Regions from separate parts of the Chelatococcus sp. YT9 genome, predicted to be linked through region 1. Evidence: predicted binding sites of a transcription regulator. Region 1 holds the regulator's gene; the other holds the start of a gene.
What was found. The regulator PhoB, encoded in region 1, activates phosphate uptake and scavenging genes when phosphate is short. The targets are predictions, from matches to a motif close to TGTCATNNANCTGTCAT.
Positions count from the first base shown of each region.

Region 2: the regulator PhoB is predicted to act here: its motif matches at 1,291-1,307, upstream of KIO76_RS14205 (alpha-D-ribose 1-methylphosphonate 5-triphosphate diphosphatase).

Region 1 is NZ_JAHBRW010000001.1:1,965,555-1,970,770, forward strand. Features, by position in the region: gene argF (ornithine carbamoyltransferase) at 1-719, opposite strand, end outside; gene KIO76_RS08840 (aspartate aminotransferase family protein) at 716-1,981, opposite strand; gene KIO76_RS08845 (GcrA family cell cycle regulator) at 2,429-2,968, shown strand; gene phoB (phosphate regulon transcriptional regulator PhoB) at 3,085-3,786, opposite strand; gene phoU (phosphate signaling complex protein PhoU) at 3,844-4,563, opposite strand; gene pstB (phosphate ABC transporter ATP-binding protein PstB) at 4,596-5,216, opposite strand, start outside.
Region 2 is NZ_JAHBRW010000001.1:3,094,001-3,099,216, forward strand. Features, by position in the region: gene KIO76_RS14200 (hypothetical protein) at 26-997, opposite strand; gene KIO76_RS14205 (alpha-D-ribose 1-methylphosphonate 5-triphosphate diphosphatase) at 1,504-2,652, shown strand; gene KIO76_RS14210 (alpha-2-macroglobulin family protein) at 2,978-5,216, shown strand, end outside.

The sequences.
Region 1 (5,216 bases):
CAGCAATCGGTGATGATGGCGTCGGCTCCCTTAACCGCAGCGAAGGGGTCGTCCGTCAGCATGATCTCGGCACCCTCGCGCTTGGCCCGCGCGATGAGATCAGCCCGCGGCGCGAGTTCAGGAGGCGTCGCGATATTAATGCTGAAATCGAGCCGGGATGCAGCTTCCACCCACGACGCGAGGACGTTGTTGGCGTCCCCCGTCCAGGCGACGGTGCGCCCCTTGATGGGGCCCTGGTGCTCCTCGAAGGTCAGGAGGTCGGCCATCACCTGGCATGGATGCGACAGCTTCGTGAGCCCGTTTATGACCGGGACCTCGGCGAATTCGGCGAGCTCCAGCATGGCGTCGTGATCCAGGATGCGGATCATGATCGCATCGACATAGCGTGACAGCACGCGTGCCGTGTCGGCGATCGTCTCGCCGCGGCCGAGCTGCATTTCCGCGCCCGTCAGCATCAGAGGCTCGCCGCCAAGCTCACGCATGGCCACGTCGAAGGACACGCGGGTGCGGGTCGACGGCTTGTCGAAAACCATCGCCAGCACCTTCCCGTCGAGGGGGCGGGTCGTCTGGGGCTGGCCCTTGCGGCGCGCCGCCTTCAGGGACGTGCTCGCCGCGAGAACCCGACGCAGCTGATCTCCGGAAAAGTCCGCAAGATCGAGAAAATGCCGAGGCGCGGAGCTGGAGATGATCTTTGGTGCATTCGTCGAGGAGGTCGTCATGGCGCCAACTCCGGTTGGCCTGCATCGGCCTTGGCGTGAGCCTCCGACACAGCCTTGGCGGCGGCTTCGATGCGCGCCAGGGCTTCCGAAATCTCAGCGTCCGTGATCGTCAGGGGCGGGATCAGCCGAACGACATTGCTGCCTGCCGCCACCACCAACGCTTTCTCCGCGCGGGCCGCATTGACAAAGTCGCCGTTCGGCGGCGTGAGCTTCAGGCCGAGCAGCAGACCCTCGCCGCGGATCTCGGTGATGACGTCGGGATAGCGGTCCTTGAGCTCCGCGAGGCGTTGCTTGAACAGCAGGCTCTTGCGGCGTACCTCTTCCAGGAACCCATCCGCGAGTATGACATCGAGAACGGCATTGCCGACGGCCATCGCGAGCGGATTGCCCCCGAAGGTCGTTCCGTGTGTGCCGGCCGTCATGCCCTTTCCGGCCTCGGCCGTCGCGAGGCATGCGCCCATGGGAAAGCCGCCGCCGATGCCCTTGGCGACAGCCATGATGTCGGGCGTGACGCCGGACCACTCGTGGGCAAACAGCTTGCCGGTGCGGCCAACGCCCGTCTGGACCTCGTCCAGGATCAGCAGCAGGCCTTTGTCGTCGCATATCTGGCGCAGACGCTTGAGATCGGCGGTAGGCACCGACCGAACGCCGCCTTCTCCTTGGATCGGCTCGATCAGGATCGCGGCGGTTTCATCGGTGATCGCCGCCTCGAGGGCCTTGAAATCGCCAAATGGTACTTGGTCGAAGCCTTCGACCTTCGGGCCGAAGCCCTCCAGATATTTGGCCTGGCCACCGGCGGCGATGGTCGCGAGTGTCCGACCGTGGAAAGCGCCTTCGAAGGTAATGATGCGGAACCGCTCGGGATGGCCGCTCACCGCGTGATATTTCCGCGCCATCTTGATGGCGCATTCCAGGGCCTCCGCACCGGAGTTTGTGAAGAAGACCGTGTCGGCGAAGGTCGCGTCGACGAGCCGCTGCGCGAGCCTTTCACCGCCGGGGATGCGATAGAGGTTCGACGTGTGCCAAACCTTGGACGCCTGCTCAGTCAAGGCTTCCACGAGATGCGGATGGGCGTGGCCGAGTGCGTTCACGGCGATGCCCGCGCCGAGGTCGAGATATCGTTCGCCTTGTCGCGTCATCAGCCATACGCCCTCTCCCTTTTCGAATTCGATGTCGGGACGCGCATAAGTCGGCAGCAACGGCGAAATCACGATTTCAACCTCCGCAAGAGGAAAGTTTCCAAAAGAACCATGGGCAGACATCACCGATATCGGGCCCGTGTCTCGGAAAATCAAAGTGCCGCCCACGGAGGGGCGGCACTCCATCAATTCTAAAGGTCATGTTTTCCATGTCAATTCAAAGACTGTGATACCTCTCATCAACGTCCGAGCCGCCGCGGACGGGCTGGCCGGATCGGATGGGAAAGGATCTCTGCGCGCCACCTGCAGGATTTGATATGTGCCGGAACCGAAGACGCTTTTCCCCTTGACTCTCGGACGAGGTTCTTGGGGAAAACGGCGGGTGTGGCAGGGGGACTCTTGCCCCCGAGTCGGGGCATATTGTAGTTTCGCCTTCAACGACTACGACATCTCGTGTAGCGGAACTTATCATTCGCGTTCGTTGTCACCATGCAACGGGGTTGGGCTCGTGTGGAGCTGGCCGCGAAAGATAAGGGATTCCATGCACTGCAACTGCTGACGGAGAAGGCGATGACCGACCCGAGCCAATCTTGGAGCGATGAGCGTGTAGAGCTCTTGCGCAAGCTCTGGTCTGATGGCCTCAGCGCCAGTCAGATCGCCGCCGAACTCGGCGGTATCACCCGCAATGCGGTGATCGGCAAGGTGCACCGCCTCGGCCTGTCAGGCCGCGCCAAGAGCACCGCCAATTCCGCTCCCCGTCCCCGCAAACCGGCCCGGCAGCCGGGTGCTGCCGCGCCGGCTCCCGCCGCTTCCGCGCCAGGCCCCGTGCGCACTAGTGCCGCGCTGGCTCCTCAGCCCGTCGCCGAAGCGGCTCCCGTGCTCGTTCGCCTGCCTCAGCCCCGCGAGGAAGTGGTGATCCCTATGTCTGAGAGGGTCACCATCATGGAACTCCGTGAATCCATGTGCCGGTGGCCCATGGGTGATCCAACGACGCCGGAATTCCGCTTCTGCGGCGCCCGGTCCGAGCTGGGTATGCCCTATTGCTCGCACCATTCGCGCATTGCCTATCAGCCCGTCGCCGATCGCAGGCGGGATCGTAAGCGGGCCTGAGGTCTTCGGCTGCCCGGTGACGCGGATAGCTGGCAAACATTCGAGCCCTTGAAAGGCCGCTGCGATGTGATCGCGGCGGCCTTTCTCATTGGGTCGACAGGTATCGATCCGCCAGTTCAGCCAGCCTTCGCGAAGGTCTCGTCAAAGGAATAGCCGGCGCCACGCACCGTGCGGATCGGATCAGGTCGGCGCATGCGGTTGATCGCCTTGCGGAGGCGCCCGACATGCACGTCGACGGTCCGCTCGTCGATGTAGACGTCGTGGCCCCACACCCGGTCGAGCAACTGCTCCCGGGTGAAGACACGGCCCGGGCTCTGCATCAGGAACTCGAGCAGCTTGAATTCCGTCGGCCCGAGATGGAGCTCCCGGCCGCCGCGCTTGACCCGGTGGGTCTCGCGATCGAGTTCGATATCGCCGGCAATGAGTTGCGCCGCAACCTGACCCGGCTTGGCGCGCCGCAGCAGGGCCCGCACGCGCGCCAGGAGTTCCGGCACGGAGAAGGGCTTGACGATATAGTCGTCGGCGCCGGTCGCGAGACCACGCACACGCTCGGTCTCCTCGCCGCGCGCCGTCAACATGATGATCGGCAGCCGCTCGGTCTCCTCGCGCGCGCGGATGCGGCGGCACAGCTCGATGCCGGAGAGCCCTGGCAGCATCCAGTCCAGCAATACGAGGTCCGGCACCGCTTCGCGCAGCCGTATCTCCGCTTCGTCGCCACGGGCGACGCTGTCGACTGTATAGCCCTCGGCCTCGAGGTTATAACGGAGGAGCAGCGTGAGCGGCTCCTCATCCTCGACGATCAGAATACGTGGTCCCATCGAAAGTCCTATGGTTCCACTGTTGTCCTGGCCCCCCGGTTCACAGGATCAGTGGGATCAGTTGCTAGGATCGGTTGGCGCCTTGGTGAAGCTGGAGGTATCCCCCTTCGGGCGGTCGGCAGCCAATGTGACGCCTGTCGCCAGATAATGGACCGTCTCGGCGATGTTGGTGGTGTGATCGCCGATACGCTCGATGTTCTTGGCGAGGAACAGAAGGTGCGTGCAGAACGTGATGTTGCGCGGATCTTCCATCATATAGGTGAGCAACTCGCGGAAGATCGACGTGTACAGCGCATCGATGCGATCATCGCGCTGCCAAACGTCAAGGGCTTGCGCGTCATCTCGCTGCACATAGGCATCGAGCACGTCCTTGAGCTGCTCCTGCACGAGATCGCTCATGTGTTGTACGCCGATCACGAGCTTCTGAGGCTGTGTTTCGCCGCTGATGGCGACGACACGTTTGCTCGTGTTCTTGGCAAGGTCCCCGATGCGCTCGAGATCGGCGGCCACGCGAATGACCGAGATCAGTTCGCGCAGGTCGACCGCCATGGGCTGGCGTCGCGCGATGGTGAGCACGGCGAGTTCTTCGATGTCACGCTGCAACCCGTCGAGGCGGGCATCAGCGGAGATGACGGACTGGGCGAGAGTGCTGTCGCGCTTGACCAGCGCCAGCGTGGAGTCCGTGAGCATCTTCTCGGCGACGCCCCCCATCTCGACGATCCGGGTCCGCAGTTCGTCGAGATCCTCGTCGAAGGATGAGACGATATGTTCAGGCATTGCCTCAGGTCCCCTAGCTTTGGCCATCAGGATCAGCCAAACCGGCCGGTGATGTAGTCCTGCGTACGCTTGTCTTGCGGTGCGGTGAAGATCTTCGAGGTATCGTCGAACTCGATGAGGTCGCCGAGATACATGAAGGCCGTATACTGAGAGACGCGCGCCGCCTGCTGCATGCTGTGCGTCACGATGGCGATAGTATAGTCGCGCTTGAGCTCGTCGATCAGCTCCTCAATCTTGGCCGTCGAGATCGGATCGAGCGCAGAGCACGGCTCGTCGAGCAGGATGACTTCCGGCTTCACCGCGACGGTGCGGGCGATGCACAGGCGCTGCTGCTGGCCGCCGGATAGGCTGAGCCCGCTGGCGTCGAGCTTATCCTTCACCTCTTCCCAAAGCGCGGCCCGGCGGAGCGCCGATTCCACGCGGTCGTTGAGCTCGCTCTTGGGGAGGTTCTCGTAGAGGCGCACCCCGAAGGCGATATTGTCATAGATCGACATCGGAAACGGCGTAGGCTTCTGGAAGACCATGCCCACCTTGGCGCGCAGGAGGTTCAGATCCTGCTTGGGCGAGAGGACATTCTCGCCGTCCAGAAGCACTTCGCCCTCGGCACGCTGTTTCGGATAGAGGTCGTACATCCGGTTCAGGACGCGCAGCAG
Region 2 (5,216 bases), 1.1 Mb from region 1:
GGGCGCTCCCATTTCGTTCGTCATGTCAGAAGCGGTACCATAAACCACTGACGAGTCCACGTTCGAGCGGTGCACTCTTGCCAGCAATTGTGGCGACACCGGCAATCTGCAGGGACCAGTCGTCGGCGAAATCCCAAACTGCGCCAACCTGTACTTTATGATAACGCGTCCCGCTCAATAGCCCCAGCGCGGAGCCGCTCGCAAGTGAGTTCGTTGCCAGAACGTTGAACGATTGTGCCAGCAAGAGCCATTTTGGCAGAGGCCGAATGCCGAGGGTGAGGTCAAAACGGATCTCGTCGCTGGCGGCGCCGCTGCGCAGGCGGTAGGCGGCTTGGGCGTCCACAAAGGATGGCCAGGTCCCCAGCATGAATGACTTCCCGACGAGGATGCGCGCATCGGCATATTTGTCCGTGCAGCAGACCTCCGCAGGGTTTAGCGGATTGGTGGGGCCGGGGAAGCCCGCGATGGCCTGGGCGGATACGATCCAGCCGTCAAGGTCGAGAAGGCGATAGCGGGCACCGATGTCGGTATAGCCCAGACCGGTGTACTGCGCCGGTTCGGGCCCCGCTACGCGCGTAGAAAGAAGCGACGGCGAGACGATTGCGGTTAAGCTGTCGGTAACACCGTATTCGATGAAGGCGGTGGCCTCGAACTTCCGATAGTCCGGACCACGGATGGTCCGGCCCTGCGCGTCGAAATAGCGGTCTGCCTTCAAAAAGGTGCCCGTGACGATCGCCTGGCCCTTGCCCGCCGGGAGTGTCCACGCGCCCGCCTGGGCTGTGCGGCTGGCAAACAGCAGCAACGCCACGAGGAGCGCCACCGCAAGAAACCCGGCGAGGCGCAAGACCTGTGGCCAGCCGCAGTAGTAGTCATGCGTGCCGACCCGGGAAATGGTCCGTGCTGTCGCCTTGACGTCGATCGCCCGACCAAGGGGAAGGCGCGCCGAGCTTCCAGTCGTGGTCCGACCGTTCAACCGCGCCGTTCGCTTGTTGCCCATGGTTTTCGGGCTCAGGGCACGTCAAAATGGCAGTTGCGCGATTGAGGTCGCACGGCCGCAGCCAGTAAACGCTCTGGCATCGAACAATATCTCCATGAAAAAATAAAGTTATCGGGTGGTAATGCGCCTGGAGGGGTGAAAATAACTGAGGGAAAAATTGGCGGGATGGAAACGAAAAGCGACTATTAAGACCTACATATAATGTGAGTGCCGTGCTCCGGGAAACGAACACAATTCTTATGTTGCATACGCGAAAAATATTCCAGTTTGCTGCTGATCCTTCGCGTCATAAGTGTCATCGAAGTTTCATCGCAAAGCGAATAGGTCAAGCTTAACGCAACCGCAAGTCCTGTCCAGCCCCGTGATCCGGCCGAGCAGGGGAGCGCCGGACAACCGCCACAGTTTCATGCGGACTCCGGAGGGCCGCAGCCGGTCACGCACCGGTCTACCTGGGCGAGGATCGCGAACTGGACAGGGGGCTCAAGACTTTGCATGAAAGATGGACCATGAACCAGAGCGCCCACATCATCGAAAATGCCCGGCTGGTCCTGCCGGACCAGGTGCTCGAGTCCGGGTGGCTCGCGGCCCATGATGGCGTCATCGTCGATATGGGCGAGGGCAGGGCGCCGGAACGCGGAATCGATCTAGGCGGCGATTTCTTGCTGCCGGGATTTATCGAGCTGCACACGGATCATCTCGAGAGCCATTTCCATCCGCGGCCACGCGTGCGTTGGCACCCGCTGAGCGCTGTGATGGCTTATGATGCCCAGATCATCGCCGCCGGCGTGACCACCGTGTTCGATTCTCTGCGGGCCGGCTCCGACACAGAGGGAGGCATGCCCAACAGCGATCTGTGGACGCTCGCGCAGGCGCTCGACGAAGCCCGAGACGGCGGCTATCTGCGCGCCGAACACCGCACTCATCTCCGCTGCGAGATTGCCACCCTCGACGTCATCGACGAGGTGACGCGCTTTGCCGCTCGTTTTCCGATCCATGTCATTTCCCTGATGGATCACACCCCAGGCCAGCGGCAGTTTCGCGACGTCGAGCTGTGGAAGGTTTATTTCACCGGCAAGACCGCCCGCACCGAGGCCGAGGCAAATGCGGTGGTCGAGCGGCGCCTCGCGCTTCATCATGCGAACGCCTCACGGCATCGTCGCGAACTTGTCGCTTTTGCCCAGCAGCATGGCATCGCGCTCGCGAGCCACGATGATGCGACGGATGAGCATGTCGTCGAGTCGATTGCCGACGGCGTCGCCATTGCGGAATTCCCCACGACCCGCGAGGCTGCGGTGCGATCGCATGAAGCGGGCATCCGGGTGATGATGGGGGGGCCGAACGTCGTCCGCGGCGGGTCCCACTCTGGCAATATCGCTGCGGAGGACCTGGCGCGAGAGGGCCTGCTGGACATCCTGTCATCCGACTATGTGCCAGCCAGTCTCGCCATGGCGGTGTTCATGCTCGCCGAGCGCGTCGAGCGCATCAGCCTGCCTGAGGCGGTGCGGATGGTCACGCTCAGTCCCGCGCGCGCCGCCGGCCTCGACGACAGGGGCGCGATAGCGGTCGGCCAGCGGGCTGATTGCATTCAGGTGCATCTTGCCGGCAGCGTACCGATCGTGCGGCGGGTCTGGCGGCAGGGGAGGCAGGTTGTCTAGTGGCGCGGCGCTTGGCGCGGTGACGCCATCGGTATCCCATCGGCCATTCCAGACCTCAGCTAACGCAAAGTCCCGAAGTGAAGGGACGTTCGGACCAGGCCGAAGCGGCCGAAGGTCTAAACCGTCAGTACAGGTCCATCTGCAACGGACGTGCGGCTCCGAGGGCTTGTCCCTCATGGTCGCATGATCCGGATTTTTTGTTTCGGCCCTGTGTCTGATGCGACAGGAAGGGCCAGAGCTGCGTTGCGGTTTGCGGAGCGAGTGATAATTTCGCACGCGGTACCAAGAGCCGCTGATCACCGGCCCTGATGCAGGGGAGCCTCATATGACGACATCGTTCCAGGATGGGCTTGGTAAAACCGGGCTGGCTGGTCTGATCGTGGCGCTCGGACTTGCATGTGCTCCCGCGGGCCAGGCATTTGCGCAGGCAGCCCCTCCCTCCCGGCCGGTCAATCCGCCAGCGGTGACCGCACCGGCACCGCAGCCGGCGCCAGCGCCCGCCCGCAAGACCTATAACCGGGACGATCTCGCAAGCTCCGCCGTCCGCCTCGAGGCTGAGATCAAGCGGGAGGTCGCGCCGCCCGCGACCTCGGCGCCGACGGTCCCGCCGGGTGCCCAGGCACCCCGCCCGCCGCAGCCCGACCGCCTGCGCCAGGACGCCCAGGCTGCGCTCGGCCGGGGAGATAGCGTGCGCGCGCTCGCGCTCTATGGGAATCTCATCGCCCTCCAGCCCAACAATGTCGCGGCATGGCTTGGCTATTCCGCCGCAGCGGCGCAGGCCAAGGGCGCCAATTATTCGGAGAACCAGGACTATCGACGGCGCGCCTTGGGGGCGGCCTATGCCGCTTACCAGAAGGCCACCACCGCCGCTCAGGAAGGTACCGCGCTGGCCGATCTGGGCGCGCTGTTCGCGCAATATCGTCAGTGGCGCGCGGCGATCGACACCTACCGGTCGAGCCTGGCATCCGCGGATGTTCCGGCCCGCCGCAGCATCTATGACAATCTCGTCGCGGCCCACGGCTTCCGCCTGGTCGACTACTCGACGGATTCGGATTCGGCGACGCCGCGCGCCTGCTTCCAGTTCTCGGAGCCCCTGCAGCAAGGCAAGGTTGACTTCACGCCCTATGTCGCCATCACCGGGGCAGCGAATGCGGCCGTCACGGGCGAGGGGAACCAGATTTGCGTGGATGGGCTGAAGCATGGCGAGCGCTATGCCGTCGTCATCCGCCGCGGCCTGCCTTCGGCGATCGATGGCGAGGTGCTGCAAAAGAATGCTGACTACGAGCTCTACGTGAAGGATCGCAGTCCGCAGGTGCGCTTCACCGGCCGCAACTATGTCCTCCCGCGGACTGGCCAGCAGGGCATTCCGGTCGTTTCCGTAAACACCGCGAAGATTGATATCGAAGTGCTGCGTGTCGGCGACCGTTCTCTGCTGCCGACCGTCCGTTCGGATGACTTTCTCAGTCAGATCAGCCGCTACACCGCCGATAGCTATGCGGACGACAAGGGCCAGCGGGTCTGGCGCGGCACTCTCGACGTCGCCAATACGCTCAACAAGGATGTCATCACGGCCTTCCCCGTCATGGAAGCGCTCGGCAACAAGCTGGAGCCCGGCGTCTATCTCATGACGGCGTCCGCCTCCGGCGGTCCGAAGGGTGACGGCGACTATGAGCTGAAGGCGACCCAGTGGTTCGTGGTGTCGGATCTGGGCATGACTGCCATCTCCGGCAATGGCGGCATGGATATTATGCTGCGCTCGCTTGGCAGCGCCGCCCCGCTCGACGGCGTCGAGGTCCGATTGCTCGCCCGCAATAATGATGTCCTGGCGATAGAGAAGAGCGACACGCAGGGCCGCGTGCGCTTCCCCGCAGGGCTCGCGCGCGGTACGGGCGGCCAGGCACCCGGCCTCGTCGTCGCGTCAACTGCCGCAGGGGACTACAATTTCCTCGACCTCGGCCAGAGCCCGTTCGATCTCAGTGATCGCGGTGTGAAGGGCCGGCGCGCGGCCGGTGCGCTCGACGCGATGGTGTTCACCGAGCGGGGTGTCTATCGCACCGGCGAGACCGTTTATGTCACGGCGCTGCTGCGTGACGGCAAGGGCGTAGCCGCACCCAACCTGCCGGTGACGCTGGTGGCACGGCGTCCCGATGGCGTTGAATACCGCCGTTCGTTGGTGGCTGACCAGGGTGAGGGAGGGCGCGCGTGGTCGCTGCCGATTCTGGGGGGCGCGATGCGCGGCACTTGGCGTCTGCAGGCCTTTGCCGATCCCAAGGGGCAGGCTATCGGCGAGACCAGCTTCCTCGTGGAAGATTACGTGCCTGAGCGGATCGACGTGACCCTGACGCCGAGCCAGAAAGCGCTTGCGGCCGGCGAACCCGCCAGCATCGCTGTCGATGCACGCTATCTCTATGGCGCGCCGGGCGCTGATCTTGATGTGAGCGGCGAAGTTTCGGTCACGGCCAGCGAGACACCGGCAATTCCTGGACTTGAGGGCTTCACGATCGGCCTTGCCGACGAAGAGTTCACCGCGGTGACGACCGAGATCGAGCAACATTTCACCACGA